Regions from separate parts of the Bacillus haynesii genome, predicted to be linked through region 2. Evidence: riboswitches for the same ligand, from Rfam matches in the RefSeq annotation. Region 2 holds a riboswitch; the other holds the start of a gene.
What was found. A riboswitch is a leader RNA that binds a small molecule or an ion and turns the genes downstream of it on or off. The one in region 2 is predicted to bind S-adenosylmethionine.

Region 1: it holds a riboswitch for S-adenosylmethionine, as region 2 does, so the genes downstream of both, H2R00_RS10215 (methionine ABC transporter ATP-binding protein) here and H2R00_RS20595 (MetQ/NlpA family ABC transporter substrate-binding protein) in region 2, are expected to answer to the same signal.

Annotation. Positions count from the first base shown of each region.
Region 1 covers NZ_CP059494.1:2,056,160-2,059,948, reverse strand. The annotation lists gene H2R00_RS10230 (ABC transporter ATP-binding protein) at 1-324, shown strand, start outside; gene H2R00_RS10225 (ABC transporter permease) at 317-1,258, shown strand; gene cspB (cold shock-like protein CspB) at 1,374-1,574, opposite strand; SAM riboswitch class I at 1,878-1,991, shown strand; gene H2R00_RS10215 (methionine ABC transporter ATP-binding protein) at 2,091-3,092, shown strand; gene H2R00_RS10210 (methionine ABC transporter permease) at 3,095-3,745, shown strand; gene H2R00_RS10205 (MetQ/NlpA family ABC transporter substrate-binding protein) at 3,767-3,789, shown strand, end outside.
Region 2 covers NZ_CP059494.1:4,133,587-4,137,375, forward strand. The annotation lists gene H2R00_RS20585 (ABC transporter permease) at 1-1,092, shown strand, start outside; gene H2R00_RS20590 (sunset domain-containing protein) at 1,121-1,801, opposite strand; SAM riboswitch class I at 1,932-2,039, shown strand; gene H2R00_RS20595 (MetQ/NlpA family ABC transporter substrate-binding protein) at 2,097-2,921, shown strand; gene H2R00_RS20600 (MDR family MFS transporter) at 3,043-3,789, shown strand, end outside.

The sequences.
Region 1 (3,789 bases), 2.1 Mb from region 2:
GACAGAATCGCCATTATCCAGAACGGAAAGCTCCGGGATATTCAGCATGTGCACGGACCCGCTCAGGATGAAAAGAAGCGCTATTATATTCAAGCGGATGATAATCAGGCTCTGTTGCGGGAAGCGGCTGCTTTCAGAAAGGTGAAGGTTGACGAAGCGGAAGGCGGGATAGAGCTCAGCCTTCAAAAGGATGAAGTGCCTGATTTGATCAAACACTTGACAGACAGCGGTGTCCGCCTATATGAAGTGAAGGCCGTGAACAAATCGCTGGAAGACCGGTTCCTGGAAATCACCGCTGATAAGGAGGAAGCTCAGCATGTTTAATCTCATCGTAAATGAATGGATCAAAATTTTTAATCGAAAAGGCACATACGTCATGATCGGGATTTTGCTGTTATCTGCCATCGGGCTGGGCGTTCTCGCAAAGACGATCGGAGAGACAGACCAAAACCCGGACTGGAAAAAAGAATTGATGCAAGAAAATAAAGATATGAAAGAACAACTTAAAGGGGTCAATAATCCGGCACTTGAAAAAAGCTATGAACGGTCGACCGCCATTAATGAGTATCGAATCAAGCACGATTTGCCGGAAGACGGGGACTATTCGGCCCTGTCGTTCATCAGCGACGCGAGCAGCATCATTCCCCTCGCCGGTCTGTTTGTGATCACGGTGGCGGCGGGAATCGTTGCGAATGAATTCAGCTGGGGAACGGTGAAGCTGCTTGTCATCAGGCCGATCAGCCGCTTTAAAATTCTGCTGGCAAAATATTTTACAGTCCTGCTTTTTGCATTGGCTTTGCTTTTCATTCTGTTCGCATGCGCGGGTATCACAGGCCTTGCTTTATTCGGGACAGGCGACGGCAGCCAGGTTCACTTGGCGTACACCGATGGAACAGTTGAAGAAAAAAGCCTGCTGCTGCACTTGGCCGGCAGCTATTTGCTGAATTCAATTTCGCTTCTGATGATGGCGACTATGGCCTTTATGATTTCAACGGTTTTCAGAAACAGCTCGCTTGCCGTAGGTATTTCAATTTTTCTTTTGGCAATGGGCGGAACGGTGACAAACTTGCTTGCGACGAAATTTGAATGGGTGAAATACATCTTATTTGCCAACACTGATCTCACTCAATACTTTGACGGATCTCCGCTTGTTTCAGATATGACGCTGGGATTCTCGATTGTGGTGCTCGCTGTCTATTTTCTCGTTTTTCATGTGCTCGCTTTTGGTGTATTCACAAAAAGAGACATTGCTTCATAAGCGGTATTCTCAAAAAAAGCCTCACGCCGGTTTCCGGGCGTGAGGCTTTTTTAAAATATAAAAAGACTGCTGACATTCGGTCAGCAGTCCTGTATGAAGATCAGCGGTTCACAGCTTACGCTTTTGTTACGTTAGCAGCTTGTGGTCCGCGGTTTCCTTCAACGATTTCGAAAGATACAGATTGGCCTTCTTCCAAAGTTTTGAAGCCTTCGCCTTGAATAGCAGAGAAATGAACGAATACATCGTCTTGTCCTTCAACTTCGATGAATCCGAAACCTTTTTCAGAGTTAAACCATTTTACTTTACCTTCTAGCATGAAATTTCCTCCTAAAGCGATAACGCTTAAATTCACTATTCTTGCTCTAAAACAAACTTCCAAGACGAAAACTCTTACAAAACTTTCTTCTTAAAGATAGTTCGAACAAAAATAATTACCTTTACTTTACCAGTGTTTAAGCGAAATTACAACTGCTAAACACAATTTTTTTAAAAAAAGTGAAATTTAATGATCAGGGTGAGAAATAAAGCATTGAAAAGAGAGTTTTTGAAATTTTCACGAATCTGATTGACAACATTTCAAAGAAGCTGTAAAGTTAGGTAAAACTTCATGCAACAACACTTCTTATTCAGAGAGGCGGAGGGAATTGGCCCTGAGAAACCTCGGCAGCGGGTTCTGCAAACAGCAGAATACTGTGCCACATCCAACAAGCCGTACGGGCTTGGAAGATAAGAAGAGAGCGGACCCACTCTATTTACTTTGTGTCGTCAAAGGCTTCTTCTTATTTTTAAGAAGAAGCCTTTTTTGTTAGCCAAAAAGAGGAGGAAGATCATCATGATTACATTTGAAGGCGTTGAAAAGGTCTATGAAAGTGGCGGACAGAAGGTCCATGCGCTCAATGGAGTCGACCTTCATGTGGATAAAGGGGAAATATACGGCGTCATCGGATTCAGCGGTGCAGGGAAAAGCACGCTGATCCGCTGTGTGAACTTCCTTGAAAAACCGACGGCCGGAAAGGTTTTCGTCGGCGGAAGAGACTTAATGTCCTTGTCGAAAGCAGAGATTCGCACTGTAAAAAGGAAGATCGGCATGGTATTTCAGCATTTTAACCTGCTAAATTCAAAAACGATTTTTGCTAATGTCGCAGAGCCGCTCGCGCTTGTCAAAACGCCGAAAGCCGAAATAAAGCAAAAAGTGACGGAGCTGCTCCGTTTTGTCGGGCTTGAGGATAAAGCCCGCGATTATCCGGATCAGCTTTCGGGCGGCCAAAAGCAGCGCGTCGGCATTGCCCGGGCGCTGGCGACAAATCCGGAAGTTCTGCTCTGCGATGAAGCGACATCCGCGCTTGATCCGCAGACGACCGGCGATATTTTGAAGCTGCTGAAGCGCGTCAACGAACAATATAACATCACGATACTGTTAATCACCCATGAAATGAATGTGGCAAAAGAAATCTGCGACAAAGTCGCGGTCATTGAAAAAGGAAGAATTATTGAATCAGGTAGTGTGTTTGACGTATTTTCCGCGCCGGAAACCGAAACGGCGAAAAGCTTTGTCAAATCAGCCATCGACCACGAGATACCTGAATCGATTCAAAAATTAAATGTGAAGCACCTTTACCAGCTTCAATTTGTCGGTGAATCTTCTGGGAAGCCTTTTCTTTCTCAAGTGGCAAAGCGATTTGACGTAGAAGTCAACATTCTGCACGGAACGATTACAGAGCTTCAGGGAATTCCGTTTGGCAGCATGACGGTCGAACTGCAGGGGGAAGATGGTGAAATCGGGCGCGCGCTCGAATATATACGCAGAGAAAACATTCGCATCAGGGAGGTATAAGCATGCTTGTTACATATGACCAAATCATTGACGCACTGGTTCAAACGATTCAAATGACAGTTTTTTCGCTTTTATTTTCAAGCGTGATCGGCATTCCGCTCGGCATTTTGCTGGTTGTCACAAGGAAGGGGCATCTGCTTGAAAATCCGGCAGTTTTTACGGTTGTCAATATGATCATTAACATTTTCCGGTCCGTCCCGTTTATCATTTTGATGGTTGCTTTAATTCCGGTGACAAGGCTGATTGTGGGGACGTCCATCGGCACAACGGCAGCGATTGTTCCCCTGACTTTTTATGCTGGGCCTTACATCGCTAGGCTCGTTGAGAACTCTCTGCTTGAAGTCGATCCGGGAGTCATTGAAGCTGCTGAAGCAATGGGAGCGACTCCGAGGCAGATCATCTTCAGGTTTTTGATTCCGGAAGCGCTCGGTTCGCTGGTGCTGAGTTTTACGGTAGCAACGGTCGGATTGGTCGGAGCGTCGGCGATGGCTGGTGCGATAGGTGCCGGCGGTCTTGGGGATTTGGCGATCACATACGGCTATCAAAGATTTGACACAATGACGATGATCATCACGGTTGCAATTCTCGTCATCGTTGTGCAGGGATTGCAGACATCCGGAAACGTGCTGTCAAAAAAATTGAGAAGAAGATAAACAGAGAGGGAGACGGCTATGATGAAAAAATTTGCATTTGTAGT
Region 2 (3,789 bases):
AAAGAATTTGAAAACCGCAAAGATGTGTCTGCGATTATCGAGCGCACGAAGGTGTACGCACCTGCTGAAGCAAAATTGGGCAACAGGACCAATAATCAAATTTCGCATATCTCGATTACCGACATGGCCGCTGAGCAAAAAGCCAATATCAAACTCGATCGCGGCCGCGTAGCGAAAACACCGAATGAAATCGTCGTCGGCTACCATTTCGGGAAGAACCTCTGGACGAAAAAAGAAGCCGCAGATTATGAAAAGCAGATGGAAAATAATGCCGAGGAAGTAAAAGAACCAAAAGGATACGCAGAAGATATTCTCGGCAAAACGATTGAATTAAAGATTTCAAAAATGGATGAAAAAACAGGTGAAGAAGGGGAAGCGAAAACATATGATCTGAAAGTTGTCGGAGTGACGAAAAAACCTTCTTATGAATGGGCGAGCGATTCAACAGTCTATGTCAGCGACGACATGCAAAAAGACATCACCGGTTTTCTGAAGGCGGACAAAGACAGTGGCATGATCGAAAAGTCGCTCTCGGTTTACGCGGATAACTTTGAACATGTCGGACAGCTGACAACAGATTTGGAGGATGAAGGCTACTACGTCGATTCAATAACGAAAAAGCTCGAAAGCATCAATCTTTTTTTCATGGCTTTTAAAATTGGTCTGATCTTTGTCGGAGTCATTGCCGTCTTGATTTCAGCGATCGGCATTTTCAACACGATGACAATGGCGGTTACAGAACGGACGCAGGAAATCGGCATTATGAAAGCGATCGGGGCGAGCCCGAACGTGATCCGCCGAATGTTCCTGCTTGAAAGCGCCTATATCGGTATTTTAGGATCTGTTTTAGGTATTATCATCTCATACGGTATCAGCTTTTTAGTGAACAAGATTATACCTGTCATATTATCATCGGTTTCAGAAGGAGAAACGAGTGCAGCAGACCTCAGCATCACCTTCTCGTACATTCCGGTCAGTCTTGTCCTCATCGCGACCTTGATCAGTGCAGGAGTCGCCATTCTTTCAGGCCTGAATCCGGCCATTAAAGCGACAAGAACGAACGTGCTGACAGCATTAAGAAGAGAGCTGTAAAGAAAAAGCCGGCGGTATGCCGGCTTTTTTAACGTTTCGGAGGTCTGTACCCCGCATCACGCGCTTCCTGTTCTGTGCAGAACCAGCGAGTGACGTTTTTCGTGCGGTCATAATATGTACTTCCCGGTGTATGATAAATATGGTTGACGCTTCCTTTGATTTTGCACTCCTGTTTGCTCTCAGCGCTGCTGTTCTTAGCGACGGGCGAGCTGTGTGACGTCCCGGCCTGAGCGGTGGCGTTCTTTTCTTTTACAGAGGTTTCGGCACTGCTGCTTTTTTCTTCAGCCTTAGCCAGTTTTTCTGTCAGCGATTTTGTTTTTTTCGTAAGCGAGTCTTTTTCTTTTGTCAGTTTTTCGTTTTCTTTTTTTAATGTGTCATTCTCCGCTTTGACTGCCTTCAGTTTTTTGTTTGCCTGTTTGACCTGCTGTTTTAATGCGGTTTGCTCTTTTTGCAAAGTGCTGTGTTCAGTTTTCAGTTCCTGAAGCTCGGTTGTCAGATCCTCCGTTTTTGTCTCATCGGCGGCATATGTTTCCTCATCATAATAAGGTGCAGAGATGATCAGGAGGAGAAGTCCGCCTGCAAAACAAGGATAAAAGAGTTTCCTGGAAAACCTTTTGCCTGGAGAAAAGATCCTTTTGATCAAATGAAATACAAGATAGCAGATGGAAAAAAGGAAGGATAAAAACCCGATCAGCATGATAGATTCCATGATTCGTCTCCTTTCTTAATTGATAACTATATTTTAGCTTAAAAAGAAAAAAATGTTTATAACAAAAAACTTCTTGCAAATCTAAATATTCAAACGTAAAATAAAGAAATCATTTAAAAACCGAATATGCAGCTTATAAAGAGAGATGGAGGGACTGGCCCGGCGAAATCTCAGCAACCTGCAGGAATGCAAGGTGCTAAATCCAGCAGAATGTCAGACGCATTCTGAAAGATAAGTTTAATCAACTCTTTCAGCCGTCTGAAAGAGTTTTTTTATTTTGGAGGAGGAGATATACATGAACAAGTTATTAAAATGGACTTCTGCGTTGGTACTGGCCTTGAGCTTGGCGCTTCTGGCCGCATGCGGAAACAGTGCCGAAAGCGACGGCAAAACGATCAAAATAGGCGCTACTGCAGGACCGTATTACGATATGGTCAAAAAAGCGATTCAACCTGAGCTTGAGAAAAAAGGCTATAAAGTGGAAGTGGTCGAATTCACCGATTACATACAGCCGAACACGGCGTTAAGCGAAGGCGAACTCGACGCCAATTTGTTTCAGCACGAGGTTTTTATGAAGTCATACAATCAAGAAAACAATAAAAATCTTGCGGCGCTCATTTCTGTGCCGACTGCTCCGATGGGTCTCTATTCTGCCAAATATAACGACTTGAACGATGTCAAAACCGGAGCGGAAGTGGCTGTTCCAAACGATCCGGCAAATGCTGCCAGGGCATTTTTAACCCTTCAGGATCAGGGGCTGATTCGGCTGAAAAGCGATGTCGACACATTGAAAGCTTCTGTGCAGGACATTGCGGAAAATCCGAAAAAGCTGACTTTTAAACAGCTTGAATCCGCCAATCTTCCAAGATCTGTCGATGACCTGGATATCGCGGCTGTCCCGGGAAATTTCGCTCTCTCCGCCAATATGAAGCTGCAGGACGCGCTGGCGCTTGAGAACATGCCTGACCGCTACCGCAATCAAGTAGTAGTGGATGAAAAAAACAAAGACAAGCCATTTGCCAAAGATCTCAAAGAAGCGGTAAAATCCAAAGCTTTCGAAGATACGATCGATCGGGAATTCGCCGGTTTCGGAAAGCCGAAATGGATGTCCAAATCATAAAAAAATTTTCCCCCTTAAAAAGGGGGTTTTTTATGCTGAAAATTGAAATCGCGTCAATTGAAAAAAATGGGCAAAACGAATAGAATCTAGAGGGAATGATAAAGAGAAAGAAGGAAACGCTATGCCGCGCACATTATGGCTTTTGGTCATCGGAATGTTTATCAATGTTACAGGGGCATCTTTTTTATGGCCGCTGAATACAATCTATATCCATCAGCATTTGGGAAAGTCGCTGACAGCGGCCGGATTTGTGCTGATGCTGAACTCAGGGGCAAATGTGCTGGGCAATTTGTTCGGGGGCTATCTATTCGATAAAATCGGCGGATTTAAAACGGTTGTCCTTGGCATTGTAATCACGTTTGCGAGCCTTTCAGGCCTCGTCTTTTTTCACGATTGGTTCCAATACATTCTTTTCTTAACATTGGCCGGCTTTGGATCAGGGATCGTTTTTCCGGCATGCTATGCAATGGCCGGGTCAGTTTGGCCGGAAGGCGGCAGAAAGCCGTTTAATGCTGTATACGTGGCGCAAAACGCAGGGGTGGCAGTTGGGTCAGCGCTCGGCGGAATTGTCGCATCTTTTTCATTTGCGTATGTTTTTCTTGCGAATGCGATGCTATATGCCGTCTTTTTCATGATTGCGTTTTTCGGATTTAGACGCATCCGCTCTGAAAAAGCTATGCAGTCTTCTGTTTTGGATCATGCCGATTCAGTCAGCGGGAAATCGAGATTTTCTGCGCTTTTGGTCATATGTACGGGCTACCTGCTCGGATGGGTCGCTTATTCGCAATGGTCCTCGACCATCGCTTCACATACCCAGGAGCTGGGGATATCTCTGGGGCAGTACAGCGTGCTTTGGACAGTGAACGGG